DNA from 3 places in the Mesorhizobium sp. LNHC232B00 genome. Region 3 is predicted to be linked to each of the others. Evidence: riboswitches for the same ligand, from Rfam matches in the RefSeq annotation. Region 3 holds a riboswitch; each other region holds the start of a gene.
What was found. A riboswitch is a leader RNA that binds a small molecule or an ion and turns the genes downstream of it on or off. The one in region 3 is predicted to bind thiamine pyrophosphate.

Region 1 (3,270 bases), on a different contig from region 3:
TTCGCCTTGATCTTGTGCATCGGCACGTGGCCGGGGCCCTCGATCATCACCTGGCAATCCTTCGCCCAGGCGATCTGCGTCAGCTCGCCGAGCGTCTCCAACTCGGCGAACTGCGCCGCGTCGTTGGCATCGGCGATCGAGCCGGGACGAAGGCCGTCGCCGAGCGAGAAGGATACGTCATAGGCTCTGGCGATGTCGCAGATCTCCGCGAAGTGCTCGTAGAGGAAGCTTTCCCGGTGATGGTGCAGGCACCATTTTGCCATGATCGACCCGCCGCGCGAGACGATGCCGGTGACCCGGTCGACGGTCAGCGGGATGTAATGCAGCCGCACGCCGGCGTGGATGGTGAAATAGTCGACGCCCTGCTCGGCCTGTTCGATCAGCGTGTCGCGGTACACCTCCCAGGTCAGATCCTCGGCAATGCCGCCAACCTTCTCGAGCGCCTGGTAGAGTGGCACCGTGCCGATCGGCACCGGTGCGTTGCGCACGATCCAGTCCCGGATGTTGTGAATGTTGCGGCCGGTCGACAGGTCCATCACCGTATCGGCGCCCCAGCGAATCGCCCAGACCATCTTTTCGACCTCTTCGGCCATCGACGATGTGACGGCGGAGTTGCCGATGTTGGCGTTGATCTTGACCAGAAAATTGCGACCGATGATCATCGGCTCGCTCTCGGGATGGTTGATGTTGGCGGGAATGATCGCCCGTCCGCGCGCCACCTCGTCGCGGACGAATTCGGGTGTGACGAAATCGGGCAGCATCGCGCCGAAAGCCTCGCCGTCGCGCTCAAGCTTGCCGTGCAGGATCTCGCGACCAAGGTTCTCGCGGATGGCGACGAACTCCATTTCGGGTGTGATGATGCCGGCGCGTGCATAGGCAAGCTGCGTCACCGCCTTGCCTGCTTTGGCCCTGAGCGGTCGGTGGCGGATGGGAAATTCTGGCGTCAGGCGTTCGCCCGTCGCGAAACCGTTGTCCTCCGGCCGGACGTGGCGGCCGTCACAGTCCTCGACATCGCCGCGCGCCAAGATCCATTCGTGGCGAAGCCGGGCCAGGCCTTTTTGGATGCTGGTTTCGACAGCCGGATCGGTATAGGAGCCCGACGGGTCGTAGACGGTGACGGGCGGTTCGCTGGCTGTCGGATGGACGGAGATTTCGCGCATCGGCACCCTGATCTGCGGGTGGATGGCACCGGGCTTGTGGATCTTACGCGAAGCAGGCAGCGGTCCCGTCGACACGGCGGGGGTGAGGGCATTCATCTTGAGGCTCCTTTGCTCATGCATTGGAGACCCAGTTCTGTGCCGGAAGGATGAAAAGACGCTTCTGTCTACCTGCCGAAACAGGACCTCGGGCGTGAACTCCCGCAGAGCGCTTGCACCGTCCCTACGCCAGTATGAACTGGATCAGGTTCAACGGGTCACTGCGCCGCGAAAGCCAGCAGTATCTCAGCCCCTTGCCGGGACTCCCCTGGTGAATGCCTCAAGTTGAACGGGCCGGGGTTGTCTTGTCAAGCGCGTGTTCGTCCTGCGGCGGCGGTGGGCGGCAATCAAATTGGGCCCAAATTGGGCCGACGGCCTCGCCACGGGTCGCGGAGAAGTTCCGCGGGAGGTAGGGCAGGTGTGGCCAAAGCTGCATTTGCCTCGTCAAACTTGATGTGACATTGACGTAGACGGAACTGCTGCGTTTCAAGGATCTTAAGCCGTCAATGCCTGATCGGAACAGAACTGGTGGGCCGCCCGAACGCCCCACAAACATCGTGCTCTCGATCACCTCCTATTGTCGCCGGAAAAGGGGTGATCGACCAATCGATCAAGGCGACCGCTCGCTGAAGGGCGCCCTCGGTTTCAGCACGGCTGGGTGAAGTGGCAATGACATGTCCAATCCAGTCTCGGAAATCCCCCTTCCTGACGATCGGTGTCTTGGGTTCAACATTCAATTTGACCTCGGCCACACCTGATATAGCAGCTGCCTGAGTGTCGCCACCAATCCAGTCCAGGGTGCCATCTTGATCAGGAAGCAGGAATCGCGCGGCCGCAGTATGCGAATGCTTTTTGCGCAGATCCCATTCCTCGCCAATGACAAGCTTGATGTGCTCGGTGACGAGGTCGACACCGTAAGCTAACTGGACCAGTTGAGGGTCGGGCGCGCCACTAAGACGCGGATTGACTTCAATGACAACTGGACCGCGTTTCGTGCACCGGAGTTCAATGTTAGTTGGCCCCCAGCCAAGGCCGAGAGCCCGCAAACAGCTCAGCGAAACATCGGCGATGCGCTCACGCTCCTGATCGGTTAGCAGGGCCGGATATGTCACCTCACGTATGACGAAATGGGGGAGGGGACCAAAGTCATTGGCGCAAATCGCAACGACCTCATTCCCCATAACATTAATGCTATATAACGGGCCCTGTGCGAATTCTTCGACGAGTATTTTCGGTGTAGACCGCCATATGTGCTTTCCGCCCAATAGATAGGTCGTATGTTCGGCTACGTCTTCGAGGCTGCGGCACAATCGGACACCGATGCTGCCGCTGCCTACTGCCGGCTTAAGAATCACGGGCAGGCCGATCTCTGCAGCCGAGCTTTCTACCTCCGCCGCATTCGTTGCCAACCGATAAGCCGGTATTGGAACGCCGGCCTGCGCGAGGAGTTGGCGTTGCTTGAATTTGTCGCAGCTTCGTTCAATCGATTCAGGGTTCGGCCCCGGTAGATCGAAATGCCGGCAAAGCTTGCCAACTGTCGCATAGATCGATTCATGGTCCCCGGCAAAGCCAGTAATGCCAGCAATGTCGTGGGTAGCACGCAGCCGCGAACATTCGCGGACCAACGCTTCGAGATTGCCAGTGTCGACACGGATTGCCTCAACGTTTTCCGCCGAAAGATAGTCGTACCGAGGTGGATCAGCCGTCAGAGTAATTGGATGAAGACCAAGACACTGAGCCGCTTGGACGTATAGCTGACCAGTACCCCTATGGCCTTCGACCAATATGAGCGCTCTTCTTCTTACCATTGCTGTTAATCCCGATGTTGCGTGCTGGCGGCGGTCCGAGGGTAACCGGCGTCACTTTTATGGCCGTGCCGGACCTCAGACTCGCGGTGCCGTACCATTGTCAACGACTGACGGTTGTAAAAATCTTGTAAATTGATTTGAAGGATCTGTTGCAGCGTTGTTGATTAGGGCGGCGTCGGAGGCTTGCTCCGTTCACACCAGGTTAGCTGGGGTTGGTGTGTGATCCCGTGGGCCTGGGCGTGACCTACCCCTCGGGTAGGGCACGC
Region 2 (3,270 bases), on a different contig from region 3:
CCGAATTCGGCGAACAGCGGCGCGACCCGCGCCCGTGCTGCCTTGCGCTTGATGCCTTGCACTTCGAGCCCGAGTGTCGCGTTGTCGAGGATGCGCCGCCACGGCATCAACGCATCGCGCTGTGGCATGAAGGCAAAATGCCGGCCATGATCGTCGAGCGGCGCGCCGTCGAACAACATCTCGCCTTCGCCATGTTCGGCGCCGGTCAGAAGCTGGAACAGCGTCGACTTGCCGGCGCCCGAAGGCCCGAGGATCGAGACGAATTCGCCGGCACCGACGTTGAGCGAAATGTCGGCAAGCACGTCGAGCCCGCCAAACGCCTTGCGCACATGTCGCAAATTAAGCCGGCTCATCTTCGCGCCGCCTTTGCCGCGGCTTGCTTGCCCGCGGCCCGTTCCCAGGGCATGGCAAAGCGCTGCAGCAGCACCGTCAATCCGAACAGGATGAGAGTAAGCGCGGCGCTGACGCCGACGGCGGCCAGCACCAGGTCGGGGCGAAAATTGTTCTTGGCGTTGAGCATGTAGATGCCCAGCCCTTTGGCGGCACCCGCATATTCGGCGAAAATGGCGCCTACGACGGCATAGGTGATGGAGATCCGCAGGCCAGCGAAGAAATATGGCAGCGCCGAAGGCAGCCGCGCCAGCACGAAGACGCGCCAGCGCCCTGCCCCCATGGCGCGTAGCATCTGGCCGATCTCGGGCTCGGTTGCCTCGTAGCCCTCGACCAGCGCCACCAGCATCGGGAAGAAGGTAACCAGCGCCACCAGCATGATCTTGGGCGCCAGCCCGAAGCCGAACCACAGCACCACCAGCGGCGCGATCGCAACCAGCGGCAAGGTCTGGCTGACGATGAAGACGGGAAAAAGCGCGCGCCGCAGCGGCTGGAAGAAGTCGACCAGCATCGACAGCGCGAAAGCGGCGCTGAGTGAAAAGACGAAACCGATGAGCGTGGCGCGGATAGTGGGAACTGCGTTGTCGACCAGCGCGTCACGATTGAGCATCGCCTGCTCAAAGACACGTGAGGGCGCCGGCAGCGTCGTCGGCTTAATGCCGGAATAGGTAGCGTAGAGTTCCCAGGCCACGAGCAGCAGCCCGACCGACATTATGGCCGGCACTGCCTTGGCGAGGATGCCCGCGAGGTGACGCGGCCGGTTGAATGACGATGAGACCACGAGAGGACAACCTTGACGGTCGCGCATCGGCGCGAGCGGTTCAGACAGCGGTGGGGCTGTTGGCGGAAACCGTGACGTCGAGGGTTACATGGCCGGCACCCGGCCCGAAGCGGCAGAAAGCTTCGTTGAGCGCCGAAAAGATCGCGCCCGTATCGCCGCGCAGTTTGGTGCAGAAATTCTTGGAGCGATCGTAGACGCCGGACTGTTTCAAGAAATCGATGCAACCATAGATCTCGTCCATGTGGTCGCCGGTACCCATCACATAAAGCGAGAATTGCGCCGCCGCCGGCTGGCCGGTGGCGACCGCGCCATGCACGGCTGCGATGGCGGCTTCCTTGCGCGGGCCGAGCGGCCCGACAGGCCCGCCGAAGGCCTCGGAGCGGCAGATCGGATCGTCCGGCTCGCCTGGGCAGCCACGCGAAATGGCGGCTGACAAAACGCAATGCTTGCCGCTGCGCGCGGCCTCCACGAACAGGTCGCGCAGAGCCGGGAACAGCACTTCGGGCGGCCCGACCAGCAAGGTCGAGATGTCGTCGGTCTCGATCCTGAGCCGGTCACGATAGGGATCGAGCGCACCGAGCGCGCCCAAAATGACGCCGACGAAATCGTCGGCCATGGGATATAGGGAAATCTGTGCGCCTGAAAACATAGCCCGCCTCGCTCCGCTGGTATTACCCAGATCAGCTTCTAGGGTCTGTGGGCTTGCCGCCCCCGTCTCAGCCCCGACCGTACGGAGCACCCCTGTGGATGGGCGCGTTAAAGCACCATTCGACCGATTGGGGAAGCCGTTTTTTTCAGCGAACTGCGCCAAAAGCATTGCGCCAGAGCGGGAGCGGTTGGCTCCGCCGGCGCGAGAATTTATCGGGAACCTTCACCAGACCGAGCGGTTGTCCTACCAGTCGCTACGCGACGAGTTCACAGAAAATGGAGACAAACCATGTTCATGAGAATCCTCGCAGCTTCGACGCTCACCATCGGCTTGGCGACATCGGCCATGGCGCAGAGCAATGGCACAAGCGGCACCGACGGAGCCGGTAGCGGCAGGTCGGTCACGGTCGATCCTAATACGCCAGCTTCGCCGAACACGGTCGACCCGTCGGTGACCAACAGCACGACTGGCACGCTGGATGATATGAATTCCAACGCGGATCGGAATTGCCCTGCCCATCCACAGGGCGCGCAGTCCGATGCCAATGGCACGTCGCCGGGCACCACAGCGCCGACGGTTAACGACAACCATTGCGGCAAGTAGGATTTGCAATGAGAAGAAGCCGCGGAGCGCTCGCTCCGCGGCTTCTGAAATCCTGTCGTATGGCTGAATCTATGGCACCGCTTTTTCTCGAACCGGCAGCTTCCAGCCTGGCCTGACGAAATGGCAGGTGTAGCCGTTGGGATATTTCTCCAGATAATCCTGATGCTCCGGCTCGGCCTCCCAGAAGGCACCAGCCGGCGCGACTTCGGTGACGACCTTGCCGGGCCACAGCCCAGAGGCATCCACGTCGGCGATGGTGTCTTGTGCGACGTTCTTTTGCTCGTCGCTGGTATAGTAGATCGCCGAACGGTAACTCATCCCGACATCGTTGCCCTGTCGGTTGCGTGTCGTCGGATCGTGGATCTGGAAAAAACGCTCCAGCAGCGTCCGATAGCTAATCACGGCCGGATCGAAATTGATCTCGATCGCCTCGGCGTGCGTGCCATGATTGCGATAGGTGGCGTTTGGCACATCGCCGCCCGAGTAGCCGACACGAGTCGAGATGACGCCGGGATAGCGCCGTATCAGATCCTGCATGCCCCAGAAACAGCCGCCGGCAAGCACTGCGCGTTCGGTCGAAGTCGCCATGTCACCTCTCCTCAAAAAGCAATTCACGGAAAAACGGACCGCGGTTCCGTCTTGAATTGCACGACAACAAATTGGATTTCCCATAAATGGGCATTGTCGGCGACTTCGTCCAGTCGCCCGAACGCGGCGCCGGCAGTGCGTGCGGCCATGCACCGAAGAAATAGCACGACGCGGAACGGGATCGTGGACTTCAGCTGTGCGGTTGTCCAGTCGGGCCGTCGACAGCAACCGGCAGGCGCGCGCCGGGCGGGATGGCGGC
Region 3 (3,270 bases):
CAAAACCCTTGTCGAGCCTGCGGGTCTGGCCGCGGTCAAGCCAGATGGTGGCGCGCGAGACGCGTTCGAGGAAACGGCGGTCGTGCGAGATGACGATAAGTGCCGACGAGGTGCGGACAAGCTCTTCTTCCAGCCACTCGATGACCGACAGGTCGAGATGGTTGGTCGGCTCATCAAGCAGCAGGATGTCAGGTTCCGGCGCCATGACGCGGGCAAGGGCAGCGCGCCTGGCCTCGCCGCCGGACAGATCGTTCGGCCGCTCCTCGCCCGACAGGCCGAGATGCTCCATCAGATAGCTGGCGCGGTAGGGATCATCGGCGGGGCCGAGGCCTGCCTCGACATAGGCGCGGACCGTCGCGAAGCCTTCCATGTCGGGCATCTGCGGCAGATAGCGCACGGTCGCCGAAGGCTGGCGGAACACCTCGCCGTCCTGGGGTTCGATCAGGCCGGCGGCGATCTTGAGCAACGTCGACTTGCCCGAGCCGTTGCGGCCGACCAACGCGATCTTGTCGCCGGCCGAAGCGGTCAAGGCGGCGCCATCGAGCAGCGGCGTGCCGCCGAAGGTCAGTTTTATCCCGTCGAGATTGAGAAGAGGCGGGGCCATGTCAGCTTTCGGGCAAGGGATAGGGATGAGCGAGCAGCAGCGCGCGGCCATGGCCGAGCGCGATTTCGAGGCCGCCCCTGACCTCGTTGGAGATGGTCAGCGATGAACCGAAGGCCACCTCGACATGGTTCAGCGGCCATTTGGCGCCGGTGACGGTCAGGCCGGCAAGGTCTGAAAAGCCGAGGATCGAAAACAGCGTGCCGTCGGCATAGTCGAAGCCTGTCTTTCTCAACAGCAAGGGTACGCCTTCCTGGGCGCCGCTGGTCAGCACCACTCCGGTGCCGGTCTCGGCCAGCCGCAGGGCGAGCGACAGATGCAGGAAAGCATGGTCGGCCCGTTTGCCGCCGAAAGCGCCTGCCAGCACCAGGCGGGTCGCGCCGCGCGCGAGCGCGGCGGCGATCGCCAGTTCGCCATCGGTCTTGTCCTTCTCCGGCGGAAAGGTTTGGCGGGGCACGGCGGCCAGATCGTCAGGCAGATTGGCCGGCACCGAATCGAAATCACCCACCCAGAGTTCCGGGACAAGGCCGAGCAGCTGCGCATGGCTCATGCCGGCGTCGGCGGCGATCACGCGGCAGCCTTCGATCTGGCGGTCGAGCCGCGGCGTGCGGATGAGATCGCCGCCAAGCAGGATGGTGAATGTGCTCATATCGTGTGGCCCTTACCAGCCCGACACGCGAAACGGAAGGCGGCAAACTCCACTTGCGCGGTTCATTGGCCCGGCCTATGTGTCGAAACGCTCTAACGGGGTGCCGGACGCGATCTTCGCGGACCGGCTGAGAGGCAGTCTCGCCAACCCGCTGAACCTGATCCGGTTTGTACCGGCGGAGGGATTAGACGTTTCGGACAGTCCGACGCCTCAATTCCTTTCAACTCGAACGAAGGAGGCGCCGATGCGCACGCTTTTATACTCTCTTGTCTCGGCAGCGGTTCTGGCGCTGTCCGGGCCGGCCTTGGCCAAGGACAAGCTCACCGTCTACACCTATGAAAGCTTCACCGCCGATTGGGGTCCAGGCCCCGTGGTGAAGAAGGAATTCGAGGCCGAATGCGGCTGCGATGTCGAGTTCGTCTCGGTCGCCGACGGCGTGGCGCTGCTCAATCGCGTCAAGCTCGAAGGGGCCTCGACCAAGGCCGATATCGTGCTCGGCCTCGACACCAATCTCACCGCCGACGCCAAGGCCACCGGCCTGTTCGTGCCGCATGGCGCGGTCAGCGACGTCGATGTGCCGGGCGGCTGGAGCGACGATACTTTTGTCCCCTTCGACTATGGCTATTTCGCCGTCGTCTATGACACGCAGAAGCTGAAGACACCGCCCAAGAGCCTGAAGGAACTGGTCGAGGGCAGTGCCGACGACAAGATCGTCATCCAGGATCCGCGCACCTCGACGCCCGGCCTCGGCCTGATTTTGTGGGTCAAGTCGGTCTATGGCGACAAGGCGCCGGAGGCCTGGGCCAAGCTCAAGGCGAAGGTGCTGACGGTGACGCCGGGCTGGAGCGAGGCCTACGGCCTGTTCACCAAGGGCGAGGCGCCGATGGTGCTGTCCTACACCACGTCGCCGGCCTATCACATGATCGCCGAGAACAGCGAGCGCTACCAGGCGGCGTCCTTCGAGGAGGGCGAATACCTGCAGATCGAGGTCGCCGGCATCACCACCACGGGCGCCAAGAACCCGCTGGCTGCAAAGTTCATGGCCTTCATGACCAGCCCGAAATTCCAGGACGCCATCCCCGAGACCAACTGGATGTTCCCTGCCGGCAAGACCGACAAGCCGCTCAACCCGGCCTTCGACAAACTGGTCAAGCCGACCAAGACCTTGCTGTTCAACCCCGAGGAGGTCGCCGCCAACCGCAAAGCCTGGGTGGACGAATGGCTTTCGGTGATGAGCAAGTAGGGTTGAGGCAAACCGAGCGAAGATGATTGCTCTACGGCGCCCCCCTCTGTCCTGCCGGACATCTCCCCCACAACGGGGGAGATCGAACGTCATCGGTGATTTCGCAAATCGCCGACGCTGCAGATATAAGCTAAGCGCGGAAACTGCCAATCTCCCCCCAAGTGGGGGAGATGTCCGGCAGGACAGAGGGGGGCGCCGTAGAGCACAATCCTTTGTAAGTGCCGCGACGCGAAGACAGGCGGTCCAGCGTGCAACGCGCGTCTGACCCCCGCGTCACCGCAGGCATCATCGGGCTCGCCGCGATCGCGCTGCTGATCGGTGGCGCGTTTGCCGGGCTGCTTGTCGAGGGCGCCCACGATCTCACGGGCGCTTGGGCGGCCTTCGATCCCTATCTGCTGCGCGTCGTGCGCTTCACGCTCTGGCAGGCCGCGCTCTCGACACTTCTGTCGGTCATGCCGGCGCTGTTCGTGGCGCGTGCGCTGTCGCGGCACCCGCGCTTCCCTGGCCGCGCCTTCATCCTGCAGCTCTTTGCCGTGCCGCTGGCGTTGCCGGCCATCGTCGCGGCGCTCGGGATCCTGGCGCTTTACGGCCGCGCCGGTTATTTCGCCGGCCTGTTCGGCGCGGTCGGCGGCCAGGGCTGGCCAGGCATTTACGGCCTGTCCGGCATCCTTATCGCCCATGTCTTCTTCAACCTGCCGCTCAGCACGCGGCTGTTCCTCGAGACGCTGCAGACCATTCCTGCCGACCAGTGGCGGCTGGCGAGCCAGCTTGGCATGG

Region 1: it holds a riboswitch for thiamine pyrophosphate, as region 3 does, so the genes downstream of both, thiC (phosphomethylpyrimidine synthase ThiC) here and thiB (thiamine ABC transporter substrate binding subunit) in region 3, are expected to answer to the same signal.
Region 2: it holds a riboswitch for thiamine pyrophosphate, as region 3 does, so the genes downstream of both, X743_RS143300 (YkoF family thiamine/hydroxymethylpyrimidine-binding protein) here and thiB (thiamine ABC transporter substrate binding subunit) in region 3, are expected to answer to the same signal.

The regions. Positions count from the first base shown of each region.
Region 1 is NZ_AYWP01000036.1:36,805-40,074, reverse strand. Features, by position in the region: gene thiC (phosphomethylpyrimidine synthase ThiC) at 1-1,256, opposite strand, end outside; TPP riboswitch at 1,360-1,476, opposite strand; gene X743_RS141620 (acetyl-CoA carboxylase biotin carboxylase subunit family protein) at 1,700-3,004, opposite strand.
Region 2 is NZ_AYWP01000030.1:73,220-76,489, forward strand. Features, by position in the region: gene X743_RS143310 (ABC transporter ATP-binding protein) at 1-353, opposite strand, end outside; gene X743_RS143305 (ABC transporter permease) at 350-1,102, opposite strand; gene X743_RS143300 (YkoF family thiamine/hydroxymethylpyrimidine-binding protein) at 1,212-1,820, opposite strand; TPP riboswitch at 1,811-1,924, opposite strand; gene X743_RS143295 (hypothetical protein) at 2,109-2,423, shown strand; gene msrA (peptide-methionine (S)-S-oxide reductase MsrA) at 2,493-3,011, opposite strand; gene X743_RS143285 (hypothetical protein) at 3,202-3,270, opposite strand, start outside.
Region 3 is NZ_AYWP01000061.1:9,548-12,817, reverse strand. Features, by position in the region: gene X743_RS138075 (ABC-F family ATP-binding cassette domain-containing protein) at 1-604, opposite strand, end outside; gene X743_RS138080 (thiamine diphosphokinase) at 606-1,250, opposite strand; TPP riboswitch at 1,337-1,451, shown strand; gene thiB (thiamine ABC transporter substrate binding subunit) at 1,495-2,493, shown strand; gene thiP (thiamine/thiamine pyrophosphate ABC transporter permease) at 2,742-3,270, shown strand, end outside.